DNA from 4 places in the Bradyrhizobium sp. ISRA430 genome. Region 1 is predicted to be linked to each of the others. Evidence: predicted binding sites of a transcription regulator. Region 1 holds the regulator's gene; each other region holds the start of a gene.

The links. The regulator PhoB, encoded in region 1, activates phosphate uptake and scavenging genes when phosphate is short. The targets are predictions, from matches to a motif close to TGTCATNNANCTGTCAT.
Region 2: MTX21_RS11315 (Orn/Lys/Arg decarboxylase N-terminal domain-containing protein) is a predicted target of PhoB. The motif match lies at 3,603-3,619, and genes of this name have one in related genera.
Region 3: phnF (phosphonate metabolism transcriptional regulator PhnF) is a predicted target of PhoB. The motif match lies at 4,886-4,902, and genes of this name have one in related genera.
Region 4: MTX21_RS08040 (RNA degradosome polyphosphate kinase) is a predicted target of PhoB. The motif match lies at 5,124-5,140, and genes of this name have one in related genera.

The regions. Positions count from the first base shown of each region.
Region 1 is NZ_CP094516.1:4,978,520-4,986,321, reverse strand. Features, by position in the region: gene pstS (phosphate ABC transporter substrate-binding protein PstS) at 1-49, shown strand, start outside; gene pstC (phosphate ABC transporter permease subunit PstC) at 221-1,210, shown strand; gene pstA (phosphate ABC transporter permease PstA) at 1,215-2,060, shown strand; gene pstB (phosphate ABC transporter ATP-binding protein PstB) at 2,057-2,875, shown strand; gene phoU (phosphate signaling complex protein PhoU) at 2,887-3,603, shown strand; gene phoB (phosphate regulon transcriptional regulator PhoB) at 3,618-4,325, shown strand; gene MTX21_RS23690 (GcrA family cell cycle regulator) at 4,552-5,064, opposite strand; gene MTX21_RS23685 (aspartate aminotransferase family protein) at 5,518-6,720, shown strand; gene argF (ornithine carbamoyltransferase) at 6,720-7,655, shown strand; gene MTX21_RS23675 (Hsp33 family molecular chaperone) at 7,788-7,802, shown strand, end outside.
Region 2 is NZ_CP094516.1:2,274,489-2,282,290, reverse strand. Features, by position in the region: gene MTX21_RS11330 (hydroxyacid dehydrogenase) at 1-225, shown strand, start outside; gene MTX21_RS11325 (hypothetical protein) at 387-599, shown strand; gene MTX21_RS11320 (GNAT family N-acetyltransferase) at 615-1,193, opposite strand; gene MTX21_RS11315 (Orn/Lys/Arg decarboxylase N-terminal domain-containing protein) at 1,200-3,557, opposite strand; gene MTX21_RS11310 (xanthine dehydrogenase family protein molybdopterin-binding subunit) at 3,668-5,875, opposite strand; gene MTX21_RS11305 (xanthine dehydrogenase family protein subunit M) at 5,883-6,899, opposite strand; gene MTX21_RS11300 ((2Fe-2S)-binding protein) at 6,896-7,387, opposite strand; gene MTX21_RS11295 (Lrp/AsnC family transcriptional regulator) at 7,530-7,802, opposite strand, start outside.
Region 3 is NZ_CP094516.1:6,106,774-6,114,575, reverse strand. Features, by position in the region: gene MTX21_RS28955 (alpha-D-ribose 1-methylphosphonate 5-triphosphate diphosphatase) at 1-239, opposite strand, end outside; gene phnL (phosphonate C-P lyase system protein PhnL) at 254-952, opposite strand; gene phnK (phosphonate C-P lyase system protein PhnK) at 961-1,758, opposite strand; gene MTX21_RS28940 (alpha-D-ribose 1-methylphosphonate 5-phosphate C-P-lyase PhnJ) at 1,751-2,647, opposite strand; gene MTX21_RS28935 (carbon-phosphorus lyase complex subunit PhnI) at 2,644-3,747, opposite strand; gene phnH (phosphonate C-P lyase system protein PhnH) at 3,752-4,360, opposite strand; gene phnG (phosphonate C-P lyase system protein PhnG) at 4,365-4,829, opposite strand; gene phnF (phosphonate metabolism transcriptional regulator PhnF) at 4,937-5,668, shown strand; gene phnE (phosphonate ABC transporter, permease protein PhnE) at 5,837-6,685, opposite strand; gene phnE (phosphonate ABC transporter, permease protein PhnE) at 6,682-7,566, opposite strand; gene phnD (phosphonate ABC transporter substrate-binding protein) at 7,644-7,802, opposite strand, start outside.
Region 4 is NZ_CP094516.1:1,560,498-1,568,299, reverse strand. Features, by position in the region: gene ndk (nucleoside-diphosphate kinase) at 1-350, shown strand, start outside; gene MTX21_RS08050 (TerC family protein) at 481-1,341, shown strand; gene ppx (exopolyphosphatase) at 1,346-2,848, opposite strand; gene MTX21_RS08040 (RNA degradosome polyphosphate kinase) at 2,861-5,050, opposite strand; gene MTX21_RS08035 (DnaA/Hda family protein) at 5,278-5,955, opposite strand; gene MTX21_RS08030 (CDP-alcohol phosphatidyltransferase family protein) at 6,067-6,609, opposite strand; gene purM (phosphoribosylformylglycinamidine cyclo-ligase) at 6,763-7,802, shown strand, end outside.

The sequences.
Region 1 (7,802 bases):
CGTCGTCCAGCAGATCGAGAAGACCTGGGCTGCCGAGATCAAGAGCTAAGCGCTCTTGTCCTGGGCGCAGCGCGGCATCATCTGCCGCGCTGTCGGTCCGGGATCCGCAAGGCCTCGTTCCCGGATGCGTCGGGTCGCTGTCGCGATGAGACGCATCCGGAGCGCGAGACCGGTGACAAAAGAGCAAATACAGTCAGTACAGGGGATCGGCGTGGCAGAGATGGCCGTTCAGAGCGACGTGATTGATGACGCCGGACCCTATGATCGTGCCAAGGCGTTGAGCGCCTTCAAGCTCGGCGATCTCACCTTCTACTGGATCACGCGGCTGAGTGCGATCTCGGTCCTGCTCATCCTCGGCGGCATCATTGTGTCGCTGATCGTCGGTGCTTTCCCGGCGATGAAGGAGTATGGCCTGTCGTTTCTGTGGACGCAGCGCTGGGCGCCGTCCGCCGATCCGCCCGTGCTCGGCGCGCTCGGGCCGATGTACGGCACGCTCGTCACCTCCTTCATTGCGATGCTGATCGCCATCCCCGTCGGTCTCGGCATTGCGATCTTTTTGACCGAGCTCTGCCCGCAATGGCTGCGCCGTCCGATCGGCATGGCGGTCGAGCTGCTCGCCGGCATTCCCTCCATCATCTACGGCATGTGGGGCTTCTTCGTGCTCGGCCCGTTCCTGGCCAACACCTTCCAGCCCTTCATGATCAAAATCTTCGACGGCGTTCCCGTGCTGGGCGCGATCTTCGCCGGCCCGCCGTCCTATCTCAGCCTGTTCAACGCCTCGCTGATCCTGGCGATCATGGTGCTGCCCTTCATCACCTCGATCTCGGTCGACGTGTTCAAGACCGTGCCTCCGGTGCTGAAGGAGGCTGCCTACGGCGTCGGCTGCACCACCTGGGAGGTGGTCCGCAGCGTGGTGATCCCCTACACGCGGGTCGGTATCATCGGTGGCGTCATGCTGGCGCTGGGCCGTGCGCTTGGCGAGACCATGGCGGTGACCTTCATCATCGGCAACTCGTTCCGGATCTCCTCATCGATCTTCGCGCCGGGCACCACGATCTCGGCGGCGATCGCCAGCGAGTTCGCCGAAAGCGACGGCCTGCATCAATCCGGCCTGATCTTGCTCGGCCTCCTGCTGTTCGTGCTGACGTTCTTCGTGCTCGCGGCCGCGCGGCTGATGCTGCTGCGCCTCGAAAAGAAAGCGGGGAAGTGACGCCATGAACCCGATTTATGCACGCCGCCGCCGCAAGGACATCCTGATCCGCGGTCTCTGCATCGGCGCCGCCGCCTTTGGCGTGACCTGGCTCGCGCTGATCCTGATCACGCTGCTCTACAACGGCCTGACGGGATTGAACCTCCAGATCTTCACCGAAAGCACGCCGCCGCCCGGCTCGAACGAAGGCGGCCTGCTCAATGCCATCGTCGGCTCGCTGATCATGACCGTGCTCGGCGTCGGCATCGGTGCGCCGCTCGGCCTGTTCGCCGGCACCTATCTCGCCGAGTACGGCCGCAATGACAAGCTGACCTCGGTCATCCGTTTCATCAACGACATCCTGCTCAGCGCACCCTCGATCATCATCGGCCTGTTCATCTACGGCGCGGTGGTGGTGCCGATGCGCGGCTTCTCGGCGATCGCCGGCAGCCTCGCGCTCGCCGTGATCGTGATCCCGGTGGTGCTACGCACGACCGAGGACATGCTGCTCCTGGTGCCGAACGCGCTGCGTGAGGCGGCCTCGGCACTGGGCCTGCCGCGTTCATTGGTGATCAAGCGGATCGCCTATCGCGCGGCGCGCTCCGGCCTCATCACCGGCGTGCTGCTCGCGACCGCCCGCGTCGCCGGCGAGACTGCGCCGCTGCTGTTCACTGCGCTGTCGAACCAGTTCTTCAGCCTGAGCCTGAACAAGACGATAGCGAACCTGCCGGTCACCATCAACAACTTCGTGCAGAGCCCGTACGCCTACTGGAAGCAACTCGCCTGGAGCGGCGCGCTGCTGATCACGCTCACCGTGCTTGCCCTGAACATTGGCGCGCGCATCCTTGGCGCCGAGAGGACCGCAAAATGACCGACCTGTCCGTATCCGTGAGTTCCAACGGTCACCTGGCGTCGCAACCGCTGCCGGAGGCCCCGGCCAAGGTGACGGTTCGCAACCTCAACTTCTATTACGGCGAACACCACGCGCTGAAGAACATCAACCTGACGCTCGGCACCAACCGCGTCACGGCGTTCATCGGTCCGTCGGGCTGCGGCAAGTCGACCCTGCTGCGCATCTTCAATCGGATGTATGATCTCTATCCGGGCCAGCGTGTGACCGGTCAGCTCATGCTCGACCAGACCAACATTCTCGACCCCAAGCTCGATCTCAACCTGCTGCGGGCCCGCGTCGGCATGGTGTTCCAGAAGCCGACGCCGTTCCCGATGACGATCTACGAGAACATCGCCTTCGGCATCCGCCTCTATGAGAAGATCTCGAAGTCGGAGATGGACGACCGCGTCGAGAAGGCGCTGCGCGGCGGCGCGCTCTGGAACGAGGTCAAGGACAAGCTCAACGCCTCGGGCCTCTCGCTCTCCGGCGGCCAGCAGCAGCGCCTCTGCATCGCGCGCACCGTCGCGGTGCGCCCCGAAGTGATCCTGTTCGACGAGCCCTGCTCGGCGCTCGACCCGATCTCGACCGCCAAGGTCGAGGAGCTGATCCAGGAGCTGTCCGAGAACTACACGATCGCGATCGTCACCCATAACATGCAGCAAGCGGCGCGCGTTTCCGACAAGACCGCCTTCATGTATCTCGGCGAGCTGATCGAGTTCGACGACACCAGCAAGATCTTCACGTCGCCGAGCGATCGGCGTACGCAGGATTACATCACCGGCCGGTTCGGCTGAGGAGACAGGATATGGGTTCCGAACACACCGCAAAGGCCTTCGACACCGACCTTCAGGAGCTCACTCGACTGGTCGCAGAGATGGGCGGGATTGCCGAGCGCATGATCGTCGATTCCGTCGATGCGCTGATCCGCCGCGACGTCGCGCTCGGCCAGCGCGTCGTCGCCACCGACGTCGAGCTCGACGCGCTGCAGAAGCGTATCGAGGAGCGTGCCGTGCTCACCATCGCCCGCCGTCAGCCGATGGCGATCGACCTGCGCGAGATCGTTGGTGCGATGCGCGTGGCGACCGACCTCGAGCGCATCGGCGACCTTGCCAAGAACATGGGCAAGCGCGTCGCCGCGCTGGAGACGGACTTCCATCCGCTAAAGCTGTTCCGCGGCCTGGAACACATGACCGACCTGGTGCAGCAGCAGGTCAAGTCGGTGCTTGACGCCTATGCCGCGCATGACCTGCCGGCGGCGATGGCGGTGTGGAAGGGCGACGAGGAAGTCGACGCCATCTGCACCTCGCTGTTCCGCGAGCTCCTCACTTATATGATGGAGGATCCGCGCAACATCTCGTTCTGCATCCATCTGATGTTCTGCGCCAAGAACATCGAGCGGATCGGCGACCATGCCACCAACATCGCCGAGACCGTGTTTTACATGATCGAAGGTCAGGCCATCGCCGACAAGCGGCCGAAGGGCGACATGACGACCTTCGCCACGACGGTCCCGAATACGTAAGGAGCGACGACCCCATGGGCGCACGCATTATGGTGGTTGAGGACGAGGAGGCTCTGACCGAGCTCCTCCGCTACAACCTCGAAGGCGACGGCTATGACGTCGAGACGGTGATGCGCGGCGACGACGCCGATACCCGTCTCAAGGAACATATCCCCGACCTGATCGTGCTCGACTGGATGCTGCCGGGCCTGTCCGGCATCGAGCTGTGCCGGCGCTTGCGCACCAGGCCCGACACCAAGCAGCTTCCGATCATCATGCTCACCGCGCGCGGCGAGGAGAGTGAGCGGGTGCGGGGTCTTGCGACCGGTGCCGACGACTATATCGTCAAGCCGTTCTCGGTGCCCGAGCTCTTGGCGCGCGTAAAGGGCCTGCTCCGGCGCGCAAGCCCCGAGCGGCTCGCCACCGTGCTCGCCTATGGCGACATCGAGCTCGATCGTGAAAAGCGCCGCGTGGCGCGCTCGGGCCGGCCGATCGATCTCGGTCCGACCGAATATCGCCTGTTGGAGTTTTTCCTCGAGCATCCGGGTCGCGTGTTCTCGCGCGAGCAGCTTCTCGACAGCGTCTGGGGCCGCGACATCTACATCGACGAACGCACGGTCGACGTGCACATCGGCCGCCTGCGCAAGCTGCTCAATCTCGGCCGCGAGCAGGATCCGATCCGCACCGTGCGCGGCGCCGGCTATGCGCTGGATGACCGTTTCGCGAAGGCGGAGCAGACGTAAAGTCTGGGGCGGGATGGCTGGTTGTTGCCACACTTTCAGTCGTCGTCCCGGCGAAGGCCGAGACGCATAACCCCAGGGCGCAGTTGTCGCGCGACGATGATAACTCCGAGTCCCCGTAACCACATCGGCCGGTGGTTATGGATCCCGGCGTTCGCCGGGACGACACCGAGCTAGTTGAAGTGCCGTCGTGTAACGACGGCACCTAGTTCACCGACTAAACGCTAACTCAGCGCGTGCCCGGCTTCGCCGGAGCGCGGCGGCGATCCGCCGCCGGCTGATAGGCGACGCGCGAGTGCTGGGCGCAATAGGGCAGGCCGGTGAGCGCCTTGCCGCCGCAGAAGAAGAAATCCGGGCTCGAGGGATCGCCGACCGGCCAATGGCAGGTCGCCTCGTTCAGCTCGAGCAGCGACAGCCGCTGGCTCATCGGCACGACGTTGTCGTAGGTGACCGGATCGGGCTCAACCTCGACCTCGAAGACCTGCGCCAGCGCGGTGTTGCCGCGCGAGATCGGACGAGCCACCCGCATCATGTGCTGCGCGGGGCGCGCCTTACGCGGCCGCGGCGCCGCCGACGAGGGGCTCTTGGCGCGGCCGGACAGGCCGAGCCTGTGCACCTTGCCGATCACGGCATTGCGGGTCACATTGCCGAGCTCGGCTGCGATCTGGCTGGCCGAAAGTCCAGCCTCCCAGAGCTTTTTCAACTGCTCGACGCGATCGTCGGACCATGTCAAAACCGTCATTGCACCCTTTCCCTCGCCGCGCGCCAGCCACCCTGGCCCTCGCGGCGAATGCCTAAGCCTCGAAAACCCGTGCCGCCAGAATCCTTTAAGGCTCGCCGGGCGCGACTAGAGCGCCCGAACGTTTACGCCGGTACATGAGAACTTAGAGGATCAGAACCGCTGCACGAGATGTCGTATCTGACAGCCCAAACGCTACAATATGGCGTGACTCACGCGCAAGAGTCCGCCGACTCGCTTCCACATGTTCCGTAACGAAAACCCCGCAAAGTAGGCACCGCAAGACTACGGATTCTGCGTTTCCCGAGGCTTGCCGGCGGCATTGACAGGCGTTCTACCAAGCATAAGATAGTTCTACGTGCCGCCCTGAAAAGGCGGCACGTTTCGTTTTCCGGGACGGTCAATGGTGCGCTGCGCAATGCGCGTTGAGGCCGTCCTCAACACCAAGTGACAGTCATGACCAAGAGCGCCGCGCCGCATCTGCTTCCTGTTTTCGCCAGAGCCGACATCGGTTTCGAGCGTGGCGAAGGCTGCTGGCTGATCGCCACGAATGGCGAGCGCTATCTCGACTTCACCTCCGGCGTCGCGGTCAACGCGCTCGGCCATGCCCATCCCGCACTGGTCAAGGCGTTGCAGGAGCAGGCGACGAAGCTCTGGCACATGTCGAACCTGTTCCAGAGCCCGGATGGCGAGCGTCTTGCGGCGCGCCTCTGTAACGAGAGCTTTGCGGACTTCGTGTTCTTCTGCAATTCCGGCGCGGAAGCGCTGGAATGCGTCATCAAGGTCGTGCGCCGCTATCACGCGTCGAAAGGTCATCCCGAGCGCTATCGCATGATCACCTTCGAGGGTGCCTTCCACGGCCGCACGCTCGCGACGCTGGCTGCAACCGGCTCGGCCAAATATCTCGAAGGTTTCGGGCCGCCGATGGAAGGCTTCGACCAGGTGCCGCATGGCGACCTCGACGCCGTCAAGAAGGCGATCGGTCCGCAGACCGCCGGCATCCTGATCGAGCCGATCCAGGGTGAGGGCGGCGTGCGCTCGGCGACGCCCGCATTCCTCAAGTCGCTGCGCCAGCTCTGCGACGAGCGCGGCCTGTTGCTCGCGTTCGACGAGGTGCAGACCGGCATGGGCCGCGCTGGCGATCTCTTCGCGCACCGCCGCTTCGGCGTCACGCCCGACGTGATGTCGCTGGCGAAGGCGCTCGGCGGCGGATTCCCGATCGGCGCCTGCCTTGCGACCGCGGAAGCCGCCTCGGGCATGACGCCCGGCTCGCATGGCTCGACCTTCGGCGGCAATCCGCTCGCAATCTCGGCCGCCAATGCGGTGCTCGACGTCATGCTCAAGCCGGGCTTCTTTGATCACGTTCAGAAGATGTCGCTCTTGTTGAAGCAGAAGCTCGCGTCCGTGATCGATCGTCATCCCGACATCGTCAGCGAGGTTCGCGGCGAGGGGCTCCTGATCGGCATCAAGGCCGTGGTGCCCTCGGGCGATCTGGTCGCGGCGCTACGCGACGAAAAGCTGCTCACCGTCGGGGCCGGCGACAACGTCGTGCGCTTCCTGCCACCGTTGATCGTGACTGAAGCCGAGATCGAGGACAGCGTCGCGCGGCTCGAGCGCGCCTGCACCGCGCTTTCCGGCAACAAGCGGGCGGCAAGCTGATGAGCAAGGCGCCCAATAAAATGCCAAGGCACTTCCTGGATATCAACGAGCTCCCGCTGTCGGAGCTCAAGCGCATGCTCGCCGCATCCTCCGCCATGAAGGCGAAGCAGAAGGCGCATCAGCCGGTCAAGCCGCTCGAAGGCAAGACGCTGGCGATGATCTTCGAGCGCCCCTCGACGCGCACGCGCGTGTCGTTCGACGTCGGCATGCGCCAGCTCGGCGGCGAGGCGATCATGCTGACCGGCGCCGAGATGCAGCTCGGCCGCGGCGAGACCATCGCCGACACCGCGCGCGTGCTGTCGCGCTACGTCGATGCAATCATGATCCGCATCCTCAATCACGATGCGCTGCTCGAGCTGGCGGCGAATGCGACCGTGCCCGTCATCAACGGACTGACGCGGCGCTCGCATCCCTGCCAGGTGATGGCCGACCTCATGACCTATGAGGAGCATCGCGGCCCGATCGAGGGCAAGACGGTGGCCTGGACCGGTGACGACAACAATGTGCTGGCATCCTGGGCCCATGCCGCCGAGCGCTTCAACTTCAAGCTCAATGTGGCCACGCCTCCGGAGCTCGCGCCGAAGAAGGCGATGCGCGACTGGATCAAGGCGACCGGTGCCCCGATCGTGCTCGGCACCGATCCCGAGGCCGCCGTACGCAGCGCCGATTGCGTGGTCACCGACACCTGGGTGTCGATGGGCGACAAGGAAGGCGAACACCGCCACAACGTGCTCAAGCCCTATCAGGTCAATTCCAAGCTGATGTCGCTGGCCAAGCCCGACGCGCTGTTCATGCACTGCCTGCCCGCCCATCGTGGCGAAGAGGTTACCGACGAGGTGATCGATGGTCCGCAATCGGTCGTGTTCGATGAGGCCGAAAACCGCTTGCATGCGCAGAAGGGCATCCTGGCCTGGTGCTTTGACGCGGTGAAGTAGGTTTGGTTATGGGTCCTGGCCTTCGCCGGGACGACTCCGAACTTGAGGTTGCTTCGTACAATCTGCTCTGCGCGGAACAGGAGTTCCTCACGCCTCTTCCATTTCACCTCCTCCGACCCCAGATAAAGCGCCATGGTTTTCCAATCC
Region 2 (7,802 bases), 2.7 Mb from region 1:
GAGCCGCCGCCGCCGGAGCATCCGCTGCTCCAGTTCGACAACGTGCTGGCGAGCCCGCATACCGCCGGTGTCACCAAGGAGGCGCGTCAGAACATGGGGCGGATCGCGGCCGAGCAGGTGCTGGATACGCTCGACGGCAAGCGGCCGCCGCGCATCATCAATCCCGAGGTCTGGCCGCGTTACGCGGAGCGATTCAAGCAGGCGTTTGGGGTTGCGCCGGGGTAGGGCAGGCAAACTGACTCGGTCATTCCGGGCTCGATGCTTCGCGTTGCCCTCGGAATGACGGAGCAAGCGTGGAACCGCGATTGGACTTGATCCGCGTCAAAATCTCCTTTCCCTGTCCGGGCTAAATGGGGTTAGAGTGCTTCGGGGGCGCAGGAGGTCCTATGTCGACTTATGTCGTCAGGTTCATGAAGGACGTGCTCGGTGGGTACGGCCGGCAGATCGAGGTTTGCCAGGGCGCGCTCGAGATCGATGCCTCTGACGAGAACGAAGCCACGGAGCGGGCGAAGGCGAAGTTCTGCAAGGACCAGGCCTTGCCTCATTGGTCCCTGCATGCCGACCGCATCCAGGTGAAAGCGGCTGACTTTCCATCGTAAGGGCTGCGAGCCCGTCTAGCGTCCAGGAGACGTTGCTGGCGGCGGCGCAGTTGCACCGGCGCCGAGCGAGCGCTGCACCATGACTGTGTCGGACCAGCGGCCGTTGCGATAGGCGACGCCGCACAGCAGCCCGACGCGGCCAAAGCCGAACTTTTCATGCAGTGCCAGCGAGGGCGCGTTGTCGGCATCGATGTAACCGATCATCTGACGGAAGCCGGCTGCCGCGCAGGCGTCGATCAGCTCCCGGAGCAACAGCCGTCCGACGCCGCGCCCGAGATGCGCGTGGTGGACGTAGATCGAGTGCTTTGCCGTGTAGCGATAGGCCGGACGCTTGCGGAACAGCACTGCATAGGCATAGCCGACGACCTCGCCGCGAAAGGTCGCGACCAGATGCGGCAGGCGGGTCTGCTTCAGGTTCTTGCGCCGGTCGCGCAGATCGTCGGGCTCAGGCGCGCCGGTTCCCTCGACATCGCGCGGCACACCGCGGCGGACGTGATGGCGGTAGATCGCCAGCATCGCCTCGACATCGCTGTCGCGCGAGGGCCGGACCAGGACCGGCTCATCCTCCGCGCGCATCACGCCCGTTTCGTTCATCGGCGGCTACTCGGCGACGACGTAAGTGTAGAGCCCGATGCGGCCGGCGGCATCGACCTCCTTGTAGACGCCCTGGATCTCGACCTCAAAACCCGGAAACGTGTTGAAGCAGGTCTCGAACATCTTGAGGTAGTCGATCATGGGCTTGGCTCGTTCCGTCAGCCGCTCGCCGGGCACGATGGTGGCGATGCCGGGTGGATAGACCACGAAGGGCGTGGTCGCGATGCGACCCGCGATCGCCTCGATCGGCAGATAATCGACGTCGTTGCGGAACAGGAGGCGCGCTGCATCGCGGGGCGACATGGCGATCTCCGGCAAATGCTCGGGTAGGAACTGCCGGGCCTGAAGTGCGCTGACATCGGCGGCGCGGAAGAAGCGGTGCATCTCGGCGCAGAGGTCGCGCAGCCGCACGCCGGCATAGCGCGGCTGCCGCCGCTGATAGAACTCCGGAATGGCGTCCGCCAGAAGCGCATTGTCGTCGTGCAGCTTCTTGAAGGCGACGAGGCCGGAGATCAGCGTGCCGGCCTTGCTCGCCTCGACGCCCGGGGTGAGCAGGAAGAGCAGGGAGTTGAGGTCATTCTTCTCGGGAACGATGCGGTTCTCGCGCAGGAATTGCGCGACGACCGGCGCCGGGATGCCGTGATCGGCATAGGCGCCGGTGGCGCGATCGAAGCCGGGCGTGAGCAGCGTCAGCTTGTTCGGATCGGTCATGGCAAAGCCCTCGGTCATGCCGGGAAAACCGTGCCAGGTATCGTCAGGGGCGAGTTGCCACAAAGCGGGATTGGTAGCGAGCTCGTCGGTCGAAAGCGTCTCCCAGGCGACGTTGTGCACGGCGCCGGGGCGGCTGACATCGGGAATGGCGATGCGATCGGGGACGAAGGGTTCGAAGAACCAGCGGCGCTCGGGATTCTGCTCCTTCTCCTCGAACTCGCGGCCCATGGCGCGGATCTTCTTGCGCAACTCGATGCCGAGTCGGATCGTGTCATCCCACAACACCTCGCCGGAGCGTCCCTTCATCATCTGCGCGCCGACATCGAGGGAGGCGAACAGCGGATAGAACGGCGAGGTCGAGGCGTGCTGCATAAAACTCTCGTTGAAGCGGCGGTGCTCGACGCGTCGCTTCTGGCCGCGGATGTGACGGTCTCTGATGTGGATCTGGGAGGCCTGCGAAAAGCTGGCAAGTTGCTTGTGGGTCGACTGCGTTGCGATGATGCCCGGCGCATCCGGAGAAAGGTTCGACAGCCCCATCGCGAAGCGGCCGGCATAGAGCGGGTGGAACTTCATGAAGCCGGCCCAGGCCTCGTCGAACAGGATGTACTCACAGAGATGGCCGATGCGGTTCAAGATCATCTCGGCGCTGTGGATCGAGCCGTCATAGGTACACTGCTCGACCACGGCGACGCGGAACGGCCGCTCCCTGCGCCAGGCGTCGCGGTCCTGGACCAGCGGATGGTTGCGGATCGCCTCGCGCAGGGCCTTCTCGTCGAGCGCGTCCCAGCGCATCGGGCCGATCAGGCCCCAGGCGTTGCGAATGGTTGGGACATAGACGGGGATGCCGCCGTTGATCATCAGCGCGCCGTGATGGGCGGCCTTGTGGTTGTTGCGGTCGAACAGCACGAGATCGCCGTCGGTGACGAGCGCGCCGAGCGCGACCTTGTTGGAGGTCGAAGTGCCGTTGAGCACGAAATAGGTCTTTTCCGCGCCGAAGATCGCGGCCGCCTCTTTCTGTGCCTTCAGCGCCGGGCCTTCATGGGTGAGGAGGTCGCCGAGGTCGAGCACGGAATTGTCCAGATCGTCGCGGAACACGGACTCGCCGAGATGCTCGACGAAGACGCGGCCGATCGGGCTGCGGCTGTAGAACATGCCGCCATTGTGGCCCGGGCAGGTCCAGAGCTGGTTGCCTTCCTCGGCATAGTCGACCAGCGCGCCGAAGAAGGGCGTCTTCAGCGTCTCGGCATACTGCTTGAGTCGGCTGATCAGGTTCTTGGCGATGAAGGGCGGGGTCTCCTCGGACAGGAAGACGTAGCCGTCGATGAAGTCGAGCACTTCGACCGGCAGGTCCTCGAACCGCTTGCGCCGGATCAGGAGGATGATCGGAAAATCGAGGCCGCGACGGCGCATCAGGTTGATCAGCGCCGAGGTCTTGCCCTCTAGGCCCTTCTTGCCCCAGTCCACCACCATGCAGCCGATCGCGGCATCGGTCTGCACCGCGATCTCGGCGTCCTCCAGCTTGCGGGCGCGGACCACCTCGAAGCCGGAGCGCTGGATCTCCTCGATGATCTGGTTGAAGCGGATGCCTTCGAGGTCATCGGCGTCGAACACCGGTGCGGCGAACAGGAAGTTGAAGCGCTTGAAATAGTCCATGTCAGGTCCCGAATGTGCCAGAGCAAACAGGTCTCGGCACATTCGATGACAGTTGGATGACAGGGGCTGGCCTCACACCCGTCAGCCGCCGGGAACACTGACCCGGCGCGTCAGGCGAGGAGCTTGTCCAGCGTGATCGGGAAGCGGCGGATGCGCTTGCCGGTGGCGTGATAGACGGCATTCGCGATCGCCGCGGGGACTCCGACGATGCCGATCTCGCCCAGGCCCTTGACGCCCAGGGCGTTGATGTGGTCGTCGCGCTCTTCGACGAAGATCACGTCGATGTCGTGAACGTCGGCATTCACGGGGATGTGGTACTCGGCGATATTCGGATTCATGATCCGGCCGAAGCGGTGATCCATCACCGTCTCCTCGTGCAGGGCCATCCCGATCCCCCAGACCACGCCGCCCATGATCTGGCTGCGGCCGGTCTTGGTGTTCAGGATCCGCCCGGCCGCGACCGCGCTGACCATCCGGGTCACGCGGATGACGCCGAGCTGCTCGTCCACCTTCACCTCGGCGAAGACAGCCGAATGCGTGTTGCGCGCGTGCGACTTGTCCCCCGCGAACTGGTTGAGCTTTTGCTTCTCCATCCGCTCGAGCTTGCCGTAGCGCATCGCATCTGTGATCGAGACCGCGCGGCTCTTCTCGCCGTTGCTGGCGATCGTGCCGTCGATCAGGATGACATCGGCGGCATCGACGCCGGCGAGCGGCGAGGCAGGCATCGCGCTGGCAAGACGCGCGAGATCCTGGCGAATGTCCTCGGCCGCTCCCAGCACCGCATGCGCGCTCGATGCAGCCATCCAGGAGCCGCCCTCGACGGGAGCCTGCGGCAAGGTCGAATCGGCGAGCTTGACGCCGATGTTCTCGATCGGCAGTCCGAGCGCATCTGCCGCCACCTGCGCCACGATCGTGTAAGTGCCGGTGCCGATGTCGGACGCCGCGCAGGAGACCTCGGCATGGCCATTGGCGGTCAGCACGATGCGGGCTGCGACCGGCACCTGCAGCGCCTCCCAGACGCCTGTCGCCATGCCCCAGCCGACCAGCTCCTCGCCATCACGCATCGAGCGGGCGGCGGGATTGCGCCTGCTCCACCCGAAGGCCTCGGCGCCACGGGCGTAGCATTCGCGTAGCTGCTTGCTGGTGTAGGGGAGATCTTCGCTCTGGTCGCGATCCGAGTAGCACTTCAGTCGCAGTTCGATCGGGTCGAGCTTGAGCGCGACCGCCAACTCGTCCATAGCGCATTCAAGCGCGCAGACGCCCGAAGCCGCGCCGGGCGCGCGCATGTCGCAGGGCGTGGAGACATCGAGGCGGACGAGCTTGTGGGAATAGCGGCTGTTCGGGCTCTTGTAGAGCTGTTCCGCCCAACTGCTGTCGTTGCGCGCAAAATCCTCGTAGCGTGAGGTGACGGCCGTGGCCTCGTGCGTGACCGCTTCGAGCGTGCCGTCGGGCTTGGCGCCGAGCCCGACGCGCTCGATCGTCGCTGGCCGGTGGCCGAGCCCATACATCTGCTGACGAGTCAGCACGACGCGCACTGAGCGCTTCAGCGCGAGCGCGGCAAGTGTTGCAAGCACGACCTGATATTGCGGCCGCAGGCCGGAGCCGAAGGCGCCGCCGACATAGGGCGAGATCACACGGATGTCGTTCGGCTTCTTGTCGAACACGCTGCACAGAAATTTGTGGACGTTCTGCACGCCTTGCGTCTTGTCGTAGACCGTGAGCCTGCCGTTGCCGTCCCAGACGGCCGTAGTCGCAAAGAGCTCCATCGGATTGTGATGTTCGGTCGGAATGAAGTAGTCCGCTTCGTGCCGCACGGCCGCGCCGGCAAGCGCGCTAGCGGCGTCGCCGCGCGGCTTGTTCGGCTGCTTCACCTTGGTCGCCTTGTTGCGCTCGGCTTCGAGATCGGTGGCAAACGCCTGCTCCTCCTGATAGTCGACGCGCACCAGCGTTGCGGCGAATTTCGCGGTCTCCCAGTCCTCCGCCACGACCAGTGCGATCGGCTGGCCGTTGAATTTGATGCTGTCATCATAGAGCGGACGGAACGGCGATCCTTCCTCCGGCGCCACCTCATCCTTCCAGGCCTCGTCCTTGTCGGCGAGCGGCGGACGATGCGCATGGGTGAGCACGTCGATCACGCCCTTCACATTCAGCGCCTCGCTGGTGTCGAGGCGGGCTATGCGCCCGCGGGGAATGGTGGCTGCGACGGCTACGCCGTGGAGGAGTCCGTCGGCGGCGAATTCGCCAGCATATTTGGCGGCGCCGGTGACCTTGGCCCGACCATCGACGCGGGATGTTGGTGTTCCGACATAGGCGTTCATCGGTCCCTCACGCGATCTTCTTGTGAGCCTGCGACTGCGGCGTGGCGTTCGCGGCCTGCATCAGCGTTCGAACGATGGCGCGGCGCGCGAGCTCGATCTTGAAACCGTTATGCGCATACGACTTTGCGCTCTGCAGCAGGACGTCCGCAGCACGAGAGAAATGATCCACTGTTGCTGCCTGGCCGCGCAACGCCGTTTCGGCCTCAAGGCTGCGCCAGGGCTTGTGGGCTACGCCGCCGAGCGCCAGGCGCGCCTCCCTGATCGCGTTGCCGTCGAGTTCGAGCGCCGCCGCCACAGAGACCAGGGCGAAGGCATAGGACAGTCGGTCGCGGACTTTCAGATAGCTGTAGTGATGGGCAAAGCCGCGCGGCGGCAGTTCGATCGCCGTGATGATCTCGCCGGCACCGAGATTGGTGTCGACATGGGGCGTGTCGCCGGGGACCCGATGGAAATCGGTCAACGCCATAGTGCGTTCGCCGGACGGGCCTGCGACGTGCACGAGCGCATCGAGCGCGGCCAGCGCCACGCTCATGTCGGACGGGTTGGTCGCGATGCAGGAAGGGCTCGCACCGAGGATCGCATGGTTACGGTTGAGGCCGTCGATCGCCGAGCAGCCGCTGCCGGGACTGCGCTTGTTGCAAGGCGTTGCCGTGTCATAGAAGTAGGCGCAACGCGTTCGCTGCATCAGATTGCCGCCGACGGACGCCATGTTGCGCAGTTGTGCCGAGGCGCCGGCAAGGATGGCGCTGGCGAGCAGCGGATAGCGCTGCTCGATCAGCGGATCGTAGGCAAGGTCCGAGTTCGGCACCAAGGCACCGATGCGCAGGCCTCCGTCGGCCGTCTGCTCGACCTTGCGGAGCGGCAGGCGGGAAATATCGATCAGCCGGGAGGGCTGCTCGACATTCTCCTTCATCAGGTCGATCAGGTTGGTGCCGCCGGCGATGAGCTTGGCGCCGGGATGGGCGGCGAGCAGGAGGATCGCATCGGCGACGTCGGTGGCGCGGGAATATTGGAAGTTGATCATGGCCGGCCCATTGCCTGCTGGATGGCAGCGACGATGTTCGGATAGGCGCCGCAGCGGCAGAGATTTCCGCTCATCAGCTCGCGGATCTCGTCAGCATCCCTGACGTGGCCTTCGGCCAAGAGACCGGCCGCCGAACAAATCTGTCCCGAGGTGCAATAGCCGCACTGGAAGGCGTCGTGGTCGATGAAGGCCTGTTGCAGGGGATGCAGCGCGCCATCCCTGGCAAGTCCTTCGATGGTCGTGATCTCCGCGCCGTCCTTCATGACGGCGAGGGTCAGGCAGGAATTGACGCGCCGGCCATCGATCAGCACGGTGCAGGCGCCGCACTGACCGTGATCGCAGCCTTTCTTGGTGCCGGTCAGCGCGAGATGGTCGCGCAGGGCATCCAGGAGCGTGGTCCAGGGCGCGAGATCAAGCGAGCGCCTGACGCCATTGACGACGAGATTGATTGGAATGCGGTCGGGAATTTGATTTGCGGCATCGGCCATGTCGTTTCCCCTGCGACGAAAGGCCGAGCCGAGAAGTCAACCGGGCTGACGCGAGGGCGCGTCGTCTCCGCTGGCCAATAGCGCCTAACGGACGACCGATCGCTTGGTTCCTTGCGGGAGTTTCCGTGCCGCAAGGGAGTGGTCAGCGCTTCGCCTCGCCGAACACCACCGTCGGCACCGCGCGATTGACGATCTCGCGCAGCGCGAAGCTCGATTGCACCCTCGCCACGCGCGGCAGCCGAGACAACTCGGTGCGGTGGATGCGTTCGAAATCCTGGATGTCGCGGGCAAGCACGATCAGGATGTAGTCGTCGGTACCCGACATCAGGAAGCAGCGCACGACGGAGGGGCATTTCACGACCTCCGCCTCGAACGCCTTCAGTGCGTCATCGCTCTGGCTCTCCAGCGCGATGCG
Region 3 (7,802 bases), 1.1 Mb from region 1:
GGATCCCAGAACACCTTTGGGCGCGGCACGTAGTGCGCCTCGAGATGGTCGGTGTGGAGCTCGATCAGGCCGGGCGTGAGCAGATCGCCGCCGGCATCCTCCGCGCCCGCGGGCGCCCTGCCCTCGCCGATCTCGGCGATGCTCCCGTCCGCAACGGCAACCCAGCCCCGTTCGATCACCCGGTCGGCCAGCACGATCCTGGCGTTGGCGATCACGGTTTCATTCGGCTTGGCGTTCATGTCCTTCTCGTCCTTCAGGCCGCGGCGGCAAAGGTGGTGACGTCGACGATGCGGTCGGCGATCAAATGGCGGATCTCGTCGTCATGGACAATCGCGACCATTGCGACGCCGCGGCGCTTCTTCTCGCCGATCAGCTCGACTACCACGGCGCGATTAGCGGCATCGAGGGAGGCGGTCGGTTCGTCGAGCAGCAGGATCGGCAGGTCCGAAATGAAACCGCGCGCGATGTTGACGCGCTGCTGCTCGCCGCCGGAAAACGTCGCCGGCGGAAGCTGCCAGAGCCGTTCGGGAATGTTGAGCCGATGCAGCAGGCCGCCTGCGCGCTGCTGCGCGTCGGCACGCGCCATACCACCAGCGATCAGGGGCTCGGCGACGACGTCGATGGTGGCAACCCGCGGCACCGCGCGCAGAAACTGGCTGACATAACCGATGGTCGAACGGCGGACGTTGAGGACCTGCCGCGGTTCGGCGGTGGCGAGGTCGATCAGCCCGCCGCGGTGGCGAATGCCGATGCGGCCGGAGTCGCAGCGATAGTTCCCGAATATCATCTTCAGGATCGACGACTTGCCTGCACCGGACGGACCGGACAGCACGACGCATTCGCCGGGATCGACGTGGAAGGTCACGCCGCGGACCACTGGCAGCTCGATGCCGCCTTGCAGGTGCATCGTAAAGGTCTTCTTGGCATCGGCGATGTCGATCATGGCAGTCATCGGCGGGCTCATGGCGGCAGAATCGAGGAAACGAGGAGTTGGGTGTAGGGCTCGCGCGGATCGTCGAGCACCTGGTCGGTGAGGCCGGTCTCGATGACACGGCCGCCCTTCATCACCATCACGCGATGCGACAACAGCCGCGCGACCGCGAGATCGTGGGTGACGATGACGACGGCGAGGTGCAGTTCGGCGACGAGGTTGCGCAACAGATCGAGCAGGCGGGCCTGCACGGAGACGTCGAGGCCGCCGGTCGGCTCGTCCATGAACACAAGGCGCGGCTCGGTAACGAGATTGCGGGCGATCTGGAGGCGCTGGCGCATGCCGCCGGAATAGGTACGCGGCGCATCGTCGATGCGCGCGACGTCGATCTCGACCCGCGTCAGCCAGTCGGACGCGGTGTCGCGGATACGGCCGTAGTGATTCCAGCCCACCGCCATCAACCGCTCGCCGACATTGGCGCCGGCCGAGACCGCCATGCGCAGGCCCTGCGCCGGATCCTGGTGCACATAGCCCCAATCGGTGCGGAACAGAAAGCGCCGCTCAGCCTCGCCAAGCGTCGCAAGGTCACGCCTGACGCCATCGCGCATCCGGTAGGACACGCAGCCCCCGCTCGGCGCGAGCTGGCCCGACAACAATTGCAGCAGCGTCGACTTGCCCGAGCCGGATTCGCCGACGATCGCCAGCACCTCGCCCGGATAGAGCGCAAAGGAGACGTCGCGGCAGGCGGCGATCCTGCCGTAGGATTTGCTCAAGGCCTCCGCGATCAGCAGCGGCTGATCGTTCTCGACCTTCTCCTGGTCAACCATTTGATCCCCCTTGCGCCCTCTCCTTGTAAGGCGCGGCACTCAGGCTGCCGTGATGGCCGGCGGCCTGGCGGCCCTCGCAATAATCGGTGTCCGAGCACACGAACATGCGTCCGCCCCTGTCGTCGGTGACGATCTCGTCGAGGTAGGAATTTTCCGCCCCGCACAGCGCGCAAGGCGCGTTGAAGCGGTAGGGCTCGAACGGATGGTCCTCGAAATCGAGCGATACCACCTGCGTGTAGGGCGGGATCGCATAGATGCGCTTCTCGCGGCCGGCGCCGAAGAGCTGCAGCGCCGGGCAGTTATCCATCTTCGGATTGTCGAATTTCGGCGTCGGCGACGGGTCCATCACATAGCGCGCGTTCACCTTCACCGGATAGGCGTAGGCGGTCGCGATGTGACCGAAGCGGGCGATGTCCTCGTAGAGCTTCACATGCATCAGGCCGTATTCGCCGAGCGCATGCATGCGCCGCGTCTCGGTCTCGCGCGGCTCGAGGAAGCGTAGCGGCTCGGGAATCGGCACCTGGTAGACCAGCACCTGATTTTCTTGCAGCGCCGCCTCGGGGATGCGGTGACGGGTCTGGATCACGGTCGCATCTTCCGTCGCGGTCGTCGTGGCAACTCCGGCGGTCTTGGCGAAGAATTTGCGGATCGAGATCGCGTTCGTGGTGTCGTCGGAACCCTGGTCGATCACCTTCAGCACGTCCCGAGGACCGAGGATCGCCGCGGTCACCTGCACGCCGCCGGTGCCCCAGCCATAGGGCATCGGCATTTCGCGGCTGGCAAACGGCACCTGATAGCCGGGGATTGCGATCGCCTTGAGGATCGCGCGACGGATCATCCGTTTGGTTTGTTCGTCGAGATAGGCGAAATTGTAGGCAGGCGCGTTCATTCCGCGGCCTCCTTCATCGGCTCGACCGCATTGGCCTCTGCGAATTCCTGACGCAGCTTGCGCAGCAGGCCGAGCTCGGACTGGAAGTCGACATAGTGCGGCAGCTTCAGATGCTCGACGAAGCCGGTCGCCTGGACGTTGTCCGAATGCGACATCACGAATTCCTCGTCCTGCGCCGGCGCCCCCACCTCCTCGCCGAGCTCGCGCGCCCGGAGCGCACGGTCGACCAGCGCCATCGACATGGTCTTGCGCTCGCTCTGGCCGAAGGCGAGGCCATAGCCGCGGGTGAAGCACGGCGCCTCGGTGGCCGAACCCTTGAACTGGTTGACCATCTGGCATTCGGTGAGTTCGATAGCGCCGAGCGGCACCGCGAAACCGACGTCCTCCGCGAAGAATTCGACCTCGACTTCGCCAAACCGGATCTCGCCGGCGAAAGGATGGTTGCGGCCGTAGCCGCGCTGGGTTGAATAGCCCATCGCCAGCAGAAAGCCTTCGTCACCGCGCGCCAGATTCTGCAGGCGCAGGTCGCGATCGGCCGGGAAGTTCAGCGGCTCGCGCGTGAGATCGCCGACGCTTGCGCCCTCTTCGGCTTGCGGCGAGGACTCGATCAGTCCGTCGCGGCCCAGAATGTCGGTCACACGCGGCGTGGCCGCGGGCGACGCTTCCGCCGTCGCCGGCACCTCCGGTACAAATCCCTCTGCCAGAGTCGGATCGAGCAGGCGATGCGTATAGTCGAAGGTCGGCCCGAGAATCTGGCCGCCCGGAATGTCCTTGAAGGTCGATGATACCCGCCGCTGCACCCGCATCGCGCCGGTGTCGATCGGCTCGCTCGCGCCGAAGCGCGGCAGGGTGGCGCGAAAGGCGCGGACCAGGAAGATCGCCTCGATCAGATCGCCGCGCGCCTGCTTGATCGCGCGCGCCGCGAGCTCGCGGTCATAGAGCGACCCCTCGCTCATGACGCGGTCGACGGCGAGGCCGAGCTGCTCGGATATCTGATCGAGCGTGACCTCCGGAACGCTCCGGTCGCCGCGCCGCGCATGGGCCAGCAGGCGATGGGCGTTCTCGATGGCGCGTTCGCCGCCTTTGACTGCGACATACATGCTTCTAGTTTCCCTTGTTCGCGACACGCGTGGTGCGCGGGATCGCAACCACGGCTTCTTCCGCGACCAGCACCACGTCGATGCCGCGCGGGAACAGCGCCTCGTTGATGCGCAGCCGCTCGAACAGATCGGCAGGCCGGATCGCCGCCTGGAGCGTCGCAACCCCATCGATTCCCGGGCCACGCAGCTCGAAAGCGCGCCCCGCGTCGAGGCTGTCGACTTGAAGGATCAGTGTGGTTGAACGATCCGGATACTCGCTGGAGCCGAGCGCAAAGCGCTCGAGCGGCGGCAGCGCCGAACCGTCGGCGATCAGCGCGAAAGCGGCAATCGAGGAATCCTGCACGACCGGCGCGCCGGTGTGAAACTTCAGCCACTTCACCGTGTCGGAACTTTCCGACATCCGTGCATCAAGCCAGAGCGGCGTATCGTGATCGAACAGCGTCAGCGCGATCGCGGCCGTGCCGCGCATCATTGCGCCAGGCGTCCCCGCCGCCGGCACGATGCGCTGGACCGAACCCGGACGCGCCATCGCATCCATGACGGAGCGAAATGTCGATTGCGCCGACAAGACCTTGTCGGCGAACCCCGGCGGCAATTCCGCAATCCTGGTCATGGCCTCATCCCTCACCGCGCACCATTGTGTAGAAATCAACCTTCGTTGCGGCGGTCTCCTCCGCCACACTCTTGCGTCGTGCCAGAAGATCCTCGCGCAGCGGCGCAATGACGTCCCGCTCAACAGCCGCACCGAAATCCCTCGACTGCACCAGCGCGTCACACAGCGCGATCAGCCTCGCCTTCTCGCGGTCGCGTCCCAGCGTGTAGCCGAAGCCGACCTCGCCGCTCGCAAGCCGCACCGCCGCGCGCGACACCGTCGCTTCGCCGAGATTGAACGGCGCACCGTCACCGCCGACCCGGCCGCGCAGCATCACAAGGCCGTTTTCGGCCTCGCGCAGATCCTGATGGTCCGGCAGGGCGAGAGTACGGAGGCGAGCGGCGATCTCGCCCGCCTCCGCGTGCGCCAGCACGGCCATCGCGGCCTTGCGCTGGGCTTGCTGGTCGTTGTGCTGGGTCACCGGATCCACCGAACTTGCCGAATTCAAGTTGTCTATGATAATAGACAACTTGATAAGGGAAGGCCATGACTGTTTCGTGACAAGTGTATGATTTGTGGGATAGCCTGCCCGGCGACATGAGTATGCAGGACACCGCCTCTTCCGGCGTCGCGTTGTGGCGCCTCGTGGCCGACGGCATCGAGCGCGGCATTGCCGACGGCCGCTTTGCCGCCGGGGAAAAGCTGCCGGGCGAGATGGAGATCGCTGAAACTTATCGCGTGAACCGCCACACCGTACGGCGCGCGCTCGCGGCACTTGCGGAGCGCGGCCTGGTGCGGGCCGAGCGCGGCAGCGGAACCTATGTCGAGGCGCAGCGCCTTGCCTACCCGCTGCGTTCGCGCACGCGCTTCTCCGAGATCGTCGGCGCCGGCGGTCGCGAGCCGCGCGGTCAGTTGATCGGGGCGTCGCAGGACGTCGCAACGCGTGAACTGGCGCGAGAGCTCGGCCTGAAGGTCGGCGCACCGCTGGTCCGGATCGAGGCTATACGCCTCGCCGATCGCACGCCGATCTGCGTCTCCACCACCTGGCTGTCAGCAGAGCTGTTTCCGAATGCAGGAACCGTGTTCGCGGCCACGCGCTCGATGACAAAACTGCTCGAGCATTACGGCGTCCGCGACTATCACCGCGGCGCGACCCGGATCACGGCCGGCATCGTGGATGCGACCGACGCCGCGCGGCTCGATCTGGCGCTCGGCCGGCCGATCCTCGTGGTCGACGCAACCGACCTCGATCTCGACGGCAAGCCGCTGGTGACCAAGCACTCGCGTTTTGCCGCGGAGCGCGTCGAGTTTCTGGTGGAGAACGGGTGAAGTGCCTGTTCTCCCTCTCCCCGTTCTTACGGGGAGAGGGTTGGGGTGAGGGGCTCTATCCACGAAAACGGTGCGAGTGAGACTCGCGGAAGCTCCCCCTCACCCGGATGGCATCTTCGATGCAATCCGGCCTCTCCCCGCAGGCGGGGAGAGGCGAAGGAAAACACGCTAAGCCACCGCCCGCCGCCCGATGATGGCGAAGCGGAGTTTTCCCGAGATGAAATCGATCGCGGCGACCGCAACCAGGATCATCAGGATCAGGAACGATACCTTCTGCCATTCCAGCACGCGGATCTGCTCGGCGAGCTGGAGGCCGATGCCGCCGGCACCGACGATGCCGATGATGGTGGCCGAGCGCGTGTTCGATTCGATGAAATAGAGCACCTGGCCGGCGATCACCGGCAGCACCTGCGGCATCAGGCCGAACCTGATCTCGTGCAGCGCACTGCCGCCGGAGGCGCGGATCCCTTCGACCTGCTTCTGGTCGGCACCCTCGATCGCCTCCGAGAACAGCTTGCCGAAGGCGCCGAAATCCGACACCGCGATCGCGAGCACGCCGGCGAACGGACCGAGGCCGACGACATTGATCCAGACCAGCGCCCAGATCAGCGTATCGACGCCACGGATCGAATCGAGGAAGCGCCGCACCGGAAAGCGCAGGATATTCGACGGCACCACGTTCCGCGCGGCAAGCAGGCTCACGGGAAGCGCGAACAGCGCGGCGAGCGTGGTACCGAGCAGCGCGATCGACAACGTCTCGCCCAGCGCCTGCAGATAGATCGGCAGAGACGAGCCGGGATCCGGCGGGATCATCATCAGGCTGATCCAGCCGAGCTGACCGAGACCGGCGACGAAGCGCGACGGCGAGAAATCGAGATCGACGAGGCCATACACCAGAAGCGCGAGCGCCGCGGCAATCATCGCCGGGGTCGCAAGGCGCGCCGAAGCCGGCCGCTCGAACACATCGGGATAGCGCGCGCGAAGCTGTGCGGTGTCGACCTCCTGAGGCTTGCTCACGTCCGCGCCTCCTTGCCGAACAGGCGGCTGCGCAGCCAGCCGGTCGTGATGTCGATGATGAAGACCGTCACGATGATGGTGAGCAGGATCGCGCTGACGTCCGAATAGTAGAACTTGCGGATTGCGACGACGAGCTCCTGACCGATGCCGCCGGCGCCGACGAAGCCCATCACGGAGGCTTCGCGGACGTTGATCTCGAAGCGCAGCAGCGCGTAGCTGGCATAGCCCGCGGTCACCTGGGGCACGACGGCGAAGCGCATGCAGGAGAGCCAGCTCGCGCCGGTCGAGCGGATGCCCTCGACCGGCTTCATGTCGGCGTTCTCGACGATCTCCGAGAACAGCTTGCCGAGCGCACCGGTGGAGTGGATCGCGATCGCGAGCACACCCGCCATCGGCCCGAGGCCGAAGGCGATGACGAAGACCAGGGCAAACACGATGCCCGGGACGGTGCGAGCGAATTCGAGCAGGCGCCGTACCACGAAGCGCAGCCAGGGCGCCGGCGAGGTGTTCTCCGCCGCGACGAAGTTCAGGGCAAAGGCGAGGGTCGCGCCGATCAGCGTGCCGACATAGCTGATCAGCAGGGTCTCCGCCAACATCTTCAACCATTTGCGCCAGCCCCACAGCCACTCGCCAACATCGGTCCAGACGCGCTGGCCGCTGTCGAGCGTGAGAATGCGATCGAAATAGCTGACGAAGTTGCCGAAATAGGTGAAGAGAGTGCGCAGGTTCACTTCCGCGCCAATCGCTGACAGGACCAGAGCGGAAATGAATAGTGCAATCCCAAGCAGGAGACGAAGCCGCTTGCGCGTCACTGCCTGGCGATAGGCGGCATCGAGCGCGGCCAATTGCTGTTCGGGAAGGATCGAAACCGCGAGCGTCATTTGATCAGGGAGCGTGACCCGTCAAAAGAGAAGGAGCCGGGTCCCTCGACCCGGCTCCAGTGCATCGTCCCGAAAACTCAGGACGCCTTCTTCTTACGCAGAGCATCGACGAACTTGATCAGCTCGATCGTGCCATCCCAATCCTTGGTGGTCGCGGGATGAAAGCCCTTCTTCTGGCCGTCGGAGAGGCGCTCGAACGCGGCCTTGTCCTTGGTCGGCGCATCGAAGAACGCCTT
Region 4 (7,802 bases), 3.4 Mb from region 1:
CCGTGATCGAGAAGGCGGGCCTGCGCATCGTCGCCCAGAAGCGCATCTGCATGACCAAGGGCCAGGCCGAGACCTTCTATGCCATCCACAAGGCGCGCCCGTTTTTCGGCGAGCTCGTCGATTTCATGACCTCGGGTCCGGTCGTGGTGCAGGTGCTGGAAGGCGAGGGCGCGATCGCCAAATATCGCGAGGTAATGGGCGCGACCGATCCGTCGAAGGCGGCTGACGGCACCATCCGCAAGCTCTACGCGAAGTCGATCGGCGAGAACTCGGTGCACGGCTCGGACGCGCCGGAGACTGCCGTGATCGAGATCGCGCAGTTCTTTTCGGGCAACGAGATCGTCGGCTGATCTTCAGCTGGCGCGCTAAAGCGCGATGAATCTCATCGCGCTTTAGTTTATTGTTTAAGCATGATCTTCTCGGAAAACCGCGGCGCACTTTTCCGGATCATGCCTTGTTGACGGGGCGAAAGGACGTATTGTGAACTGGCTTTGGCAGATCTTCGATCCCGCCACTATCGGGTCTGTTTTCACCCAGTTCCGCAATGAGATGGCCGAACCGACCTTCTGGATTGCGGTCGGCAAGATCATCTGGATCAACATCCTCCTGTCCGGCGACAACGCGCTGGTGATCGCGCTCGCCTGCCGCGGCCTGAATCCGAGGCACCGGCTGTGGGGCATGGTGCTGGGCGCCGGCGCTGCGGTGCTGCTGCGGATCATCTTCACCGGCATCGTCGCGAGCCTGATGGCGCTGCCGTACCTGAAGCTGGTCGGCGGTCTGGCGCTGATCGTGATCGCTGCCAAGCTCCTGGTTCCGGAGGCGGAGGACGAGGAGGGCGTCGAGTCCGCTTCGCATCTCTGGCAGGCCGTGCAGATCGTCGTCATCGCCGACATCGTCATGAGTCTCGACAACGTCATCGCGGTCGCCGCCGCCGCCAATGGCAGCGTGCCGCTGTTGATCCTCGGCCTTGCCATCAGCGTGCCGCTGATCGTCGCCGGCGCTGCGCTGATTATGGCGCTCCTGGCGAAACTGCCGGTCCTGGTCTGGGCGGGTGCGGCACTGCTCGGCTGGATCGCCGGCGAGGTGATCGCGACCGATCCCGGCGTCGAGCCGAACCTGCACGCGCTGTTCGATGGTCCGTTAGGCGCCTCGCTGGATTCGATCCTCGCAACCCTGCGCATCCCGCCGCAATTCGCCCATGGTGGCGGAGGCGGCGAATATCTCTGCGCCGCACTCGGCGTCATCGTCGTGCTGGTCGTCGGCTACATCTGGCGCCGGCGCAGCCTGAGCGCGGTCGCGCTTGACGCCTCCGAGCGTCACGCCAAGGTGTCGGCGGAGTAATTCTCTAGCGGCGGACGATCGAGCCGGAGCGGCCGATCAGGCGCGCGAGCTGGCGGAAACGGCCGCCGACGCGATCGGCGACGAGGTCGCCGAGCTTGTGCTCGAACACGAGCATCAGCTTGCGTCCCTCGTTGCGGAAATGCGTCGCTGGCAGCACGCCGGGCCGCGCCGCCGAGATCAGATGCGCGACGCGAAAGGCGGCGCCGAGCAAACGGGCGCGTTCGAGCTGGGTCGGCGTCAGCAGCTCCTGCATCGTCATCGGCGGCTGGTTTTCTTCACTGAGGCCTGCGTAGCGGTAGAACACCGACAAACCGACGAAGGCGCGCTCCTGGTGATTGATCGCGCCGAAATTGCCGTTGACGACGAGGCTCAGCGTCTGCTCGCCGCGATGGTCGGGATGCACGCGCCAGCCGATGTCCGAGAGCAGGCACGCGGTGTGGCGTAAGCGGCGGTCCTCCTCGGTTTCGCGCAGCTTCACCACGCGCGCCAGGCGGTCGCTCCAGGCGATCAGCTCGCGGGCATGGCGGGCCGAGCGCGACAGCAGCTCGTTGAGTTCTTCAGCCGCGCAGATCAGGCCGTCCTTGCTGCGCTCGGCTTCCGACAGCTTCTCATGCAGCAGGCCCTCGCGCACGCCGAAGGTCGAGAACACGATGGTCTTCGGCTTCGCGACGCGGATGATGTGCTCGAGCACCAGCGCTGCATAGGTGAGGAGGGGACGCCGGGCATCGGCGACGACCTCGATGTCGGCAAGCATGTCGGCCGCCGCAAGGCGCCGCAGCCGGCGTGCGAAGTCGAGGGCCTCCGCCGCGGGAATGGAATAGCCGTGCATCACCTGGAGCGGATAGCCGCTCTGGATGATGTGGATGCGCGCGAGCGCGCGCCAGGTACCGCCGACCGCGTAGAAGGTGCGGCCGTGGCCTGCGGTGAGCTGCGGCACCTCGTCGATCTCCTCGCGCACGATGCGATCGGCGCGCTTGAGCGATTTGTGCGCGAGGTCCTGCAGCGCGAGGCCGCCGAGCGGCAGTGTCACGCCGCTGCGCACGCTGTTGCGGCGCACGTCGATCAATTCGAGCGAGCCGCCGCCGAGGTCGCCAACGATGCCGTCGGGAAGATGGATGCCCGAGATCACGCCTAGCGCCGACAGCCGCGCCTCTCGCGGTCCAGACAGGATCTCGATCTTCACGGCGCAGATGCGCTCGGCTTTCGCGATGAAGTCGGGACCGTTGGAAGCGTCGCGGCAGGCGGCGGTGGCGATCGCAAACACGCGACCGACCTGCATCACCCGGCACAGCGCCCGAAACCGCTTGAGAGAGGTCAACGCCTTGTCGACGGCATCGGGCGCGAGCAGGCCCGTGCTCTGCACCTCGCGCCCGAGGCCGCATAGTGTCTTCTCGTTGAAGATCGGAATGAGGCTGCGCGTCAGCCCCTCGTAGACGACGAGACGGACCGAGTTGGATCCGATGTCGATGACGGCGACGCTCGCGCTGCGCTTGCGCGGCCGCTTCACGACAAACTCCGATCAGGACTGATGGCGTTCGTTCCGGCGCGTGAGCCGGCGCGGCGAGGATTCCTTGAGCGACTTTCCACGGCCAGACAGACTCGGATTTGTCATGAAGTAGTTGTGGACGTTGAAAGGCTCCTCGCCCTTCGCGGTCTTCATACGCGTTGAGGACCCGTCGGGCAACAATTGCCAGCTTTGCTCATTGTCCTTCAGATTCGCGACCATGATTTGTTCGAGAACCTGCTGATGCACCGTCGGATTTTGCAACGGGCACAGCACTTCGACGCGGCGGTCGAGGTTGCGCGGCATCATGTCGGCTGACGAGATATACACAGCCGCCTTGGCGCTCGGCAGGCCCTGGCCCATGCCGAAGCAGTAGATTCTGCCGTGTTCCAGGAAGCGTCCGATGATGGATTTGACGCGGATGTTCTCCGACAGGCCGGGGATGCCGGGGCGCAGGCAGCAGATACCGCGCACCACGAGCTCGACTTGGACGCCGGCCTGCGAGGCCTCGTAGAGCGCGTCGATGATGTCAGGATCGACCAGCGCATTCATCTTCATCCAGACCGCGCCGTGCCGGCCGTGCCGCGCATGCGCGGTCTCGGCCTGGATGTGCTCGATGATGCGTGCGCGCAGCGTCAGCGGCGACACTGCCATCTTTTCCAGATCGCTCGGCGCGGCATAGCCGGTGATGAAGTTGAACACGCGCGCGGCGTCGCGGCCGATGGTCGGATCCGAGGTGAAGTACGAGAGGTCGGTATAGATGCGCGCGGTGACCGGATGGTAGTTGCCGGTGCCGGTGTGCACATAGGTGGTGAGGCTGCCGCCCTCGCGGCGCACCACCATCGACAGCTTGGCGTGCGTCTTGAGTTCGAGGAAACCGTAGACAACCTGTACGCCGGCGCGCTCGAGGTCGCGCGCCCAGCGGATGTTGGCCTCCTCGTCGAAGCGCGCCTTCAGCTCGATCAGTGCGGTGACGGACTTGCCGGCCTCGGCGGCTTCCGCAAGCGCGCGCACGATCGGCGAGTTGATGGAGGTGCGGTAGAGCGTCTGCTTGATTGCGACGACATCGGGGTCGCGCGCGGCCTGCTGCAGGAACTGCACCACCACGTCGAAGGATTCGTAAGGGTGATGGACGATCAGGTCCTTCTGCCGGATCGCGGCAAAGATGTCGCCGCCATGCTCGCGCACGCGCTCGGGATGGCGCGGCACGTAAGGGGTGAATTCGAGGTCGGGCCGGTCGAGGCGGGTGAGCTGCGACAGTTCGTTCATCGCGAGCACGCCATCCACCAGGAAGACCTCGTCGTCGGCGGCCGACAGCGCGTGCTGCACGAAGCTGCGCAGCTCCTCCGGGGTCTTGGCGTCGATCTCGAGGCGGATCACCGACCCGCGGCGGCGGCGCTTCAGCGCGGTCTCGAACACGCGGACGAGGTCTTCGGCCTCTTCCTCGATCTCCATTTCGGAGTCGCGGATGATGCGGAACGCGCCCTGACCGTGGACATTGTAACCGGGGAACAGGCGATTGATGAACAGGGCGGTGGCCTGTTCCAGCGAGATCAGCCGGACCTTGCCATCGCTCGGCATGCGGATGAAGCGGTCGATCTTGCCGGGCATGCGGATCAGCGCGTTCATCTGCTTGCCGTCGGCGGCGCGCGTCAGTTGCAGGGCGATGGTGAAGCCGAGGCTTGGAATGAACGGGAAGGGATGCGCCGGGTCGATCGCCAGCGGCGTCAGCAATGGGAACACGTTGTTGAGGAAGTAGTCCTCGATCCAGGCTCGCTCCGCCTTGGTGACGTCCTTGCCGTCGACCAGCACGATGCCGACGTCGGCCAGCGTGCCACGCAGGTCGCGCCAGATTGACTGCTGGTCGCTGGCAAGCTGGGAGACGGTGCGGTTGATCAGCGCGAGCTGCTCGGACGGCGTCAGGCCGTCGGGACTGCGCTCGGGAATGCCCTCGCGCACCTGGGCCTTGATGCCGGCCACGCGGACCATGAAGAATTCGTCGAGGTTATTCGCCGAAATTGACAGGAATCGGACCCGCTCCAGCACCGGATGGTGGGCATTGACCGATTCTTCGAGGACGCGGCGGTTGAAATGCAGCCAGGAGAGTTCGCGGTTGATGAATCGCTCGGGGCTCGTGGCGATCGCCGGCTGACCTTCGACTTCTTGAATTTTTTCCTTGATTTCAACGGCTTGCACGGATTCCATCAGAAGTCGGTCCATCTTGTCTCGCCTTACCTTGCACCTACGCGCAAAACCGGCCAGAGCATGTGTTAGTCCGATGACGTTTCGATGACGTTGCCTTTAGCGTAACGCGCCAGCCGTCCAACAGGACGATTTGGCTTCGTCGGCTGTAATGCTACAGGCGCAATCATTTCGATGACATTGATGTTCCGCAGTTCCGTCGCGTCAAGCGACCTCGAGGCGGGACCTGGTCAGGCATCGCGGAGGAGGTCAGCGGCCAGCGCCCGGGTCACGGGCCGGCCGAGCCGCAGGGCCTCGCTGTCCAGGAGCTCCACCGCCCGCCGGGCACCGGCCGAGGAGCGCTCCAGGCGCGTGGCGAGATAGCTGACCACGCTCTCGTCGACCGTGAGCTGGCGGTCGGCACAAAACTTCACGATCAGGCCGCGAAACAACTGGTCGTCCGGCGGCAGAAGCGAGATCGCCGGCACCGTGCGCAGGCGAGAGCGCAGGTCGCGTAGCTCGATGTCGAGCGCGGCCGGAACTTCGCGTCCGGTGAAGAGGACATAGGCGCCGTCCTCGCGGGCGAGGTTCATGAGGTGGAAGAGGGCGCGCTCGTCGAAGTCCTTGGCCCTGAGATCCTCAACCACCAGCGCGCCGGTCGCCAGCGCCCCCGGCACGGTGGCTGCGGTCAGTGCATTGGCCGTGGTCGAACGGGCGCCGGCCTGCTCGGCCCAGATCGCCGCGAGATGGCTCTTTCCCGACCCTTCCGGGCCGGCCAGCCACATGATCCGGTGTGGCCACTCCGGCCAGCCATCGATCAGGGCAAGCCCGGCCGCGTTGGCAGGGCCTTCGAGAAAATTGTCCCGGCTCAGGCTCTCCGCATGCGGAAGCGAAAACGCCAATTGTCGGGGGTGAACGCGGCCTGCCACGCTAACTTTGCTCCATGCCGGACGTGCCGGCCTCACGTGAAGAGATCTGACATATCGAGCGCGAGCGAGTCAGCCCGACTTGGCCTTTTGCGGGGCCTGCACTTGCTTGGCTCACTTGGCGTCGATGGTGCTCATGTGCCGCAGCCATTCGATGAGATACAGCGACACCGAGGACAGCGTGAAGACCGTCACGAAGCCCATCAGGATAATATCATAGGGTGCCGGCTTGAAGCCGAAGGCGAGGGCGGCCAGCACCAAGGCTGCGTAGGCCACCTGGGCTGCCGTGTTGAGCTTGGATACCATCGACGGCTTCATCTCGACCGGCTTGTCGAACAGCCAGGACACGATCACGGCAGTTACGATCATGATGTCGCGTGATACCACCAGGATCACGATCCAGCGCGGAATGTCGCCCCAGATGCCAAGCGCCAGATAGATCGACACCAGCAGGGCCTTGTCGGCGAGCGGGTCGAGCAGGGCGCCGAGCTCGCTCGTCATGTTGAAGCGCTTGGCCAGGAAGCCGTCGACGGCGTCGCTGATGCCGGCGATCAGGAACACCGCGAACGCCACCTCCATTTGGCTCGATACGATGGCCCAGACGATGATCGGGACCAGCATGATCCGGCCCAGGGTAATGATGTTCGGAATACTCACGCGGCGCTTCCCGGCACCCTGTCTGACCTCAAATCCGGCCCTTTGAAGGCTGAACCGGTTGATATCTACATAGTATAGGGCAGCGCGCCATGCTTGCCATTGCGCGTCCCCGGAATTCGACGTAACCAGCCGCAAACCCACTGGAAATCGGGCATGACCGACCGCAAAAACGGCCTCACTTACGCCGATTCAGGTGTCGACATCGACGCGGGCAACCGCCTGGTCGACCTGATCAAGCCGATGGTGCGCGCCACCGCGCGCCCCGGCGCCGACGCCGAAATCGGCGGTTTCGGCGGCCTGTTCGACCTCAAGGCAGCCGGCTTCAAGGATCCGGTCCTGGTTGCCGCCACCGACGGCGTCGGCACCAAGGTCAAGATCGCGATCGAGACCGGCCTGCATGGCGGGATCGGCATCGACCTCGTCGCCATGAGCGTCAACGACCTCGTGGTGCAGGGCGCCGAGCCGCTGTTCTTCCTCGACTATTTTGCCTGCGGCAAGCTCGATCCGGAGGCTACGGCCGCGATCGTTGCCGGCGTTGCCGAGGGCTGCCGGGAATCCGGCTGCGCCCTGATCGGGGGCGAGACCGCCGAGATGCCGGGCCTCTACAAGGACGGCGACTACGATCTCGGCGGCTTTGCCGTCGGCGCCGCCGAGCGCGGCACGCTGCTGCCGCGCAAGGACATTGCCGCCGGCGATGCCGTGATCGGCCTTGCGTCCTCCGGCGTGCATTCCAACGGCTTCTCGCTAGTGCGCAAGATCGTCGAGCAGTCCGGCCTCGGCTTCGAGGCCAAGGCGCCGTTTTCGCCGGTGATGACGCTCGGCGGCGCGTTGCTGACGCCGACGCGGCTCTACGTCAAATCCTGTCTGCGCGCGATCCGCGAGACCGGCGCGGTGAAGGGGCTTGCCCACATCACCGGCGGCGGGTTCACCGACAACATTCCGCGTGTGCTGCCGAAGCATCTCGGTGTCGGCATCGATCTGGAGCGCCTGCCGGTGCTGCCGGTGTTCAAATGGCTGGCCGCGCAAGCCGGCATCGCCGAGCTCGAAATGCTGCGCACGTTCAACTGCGGCATAGGGATGATCGCGATCGTCGAGCCGGATGCGGTCGACAAGGTGGTGCAAGTGTTCACCGATGCCGGCGAGACGGTGGCGCAGCTCGGTCGGGTGATCGCGGCCGAAGGCGAGCACCGCGT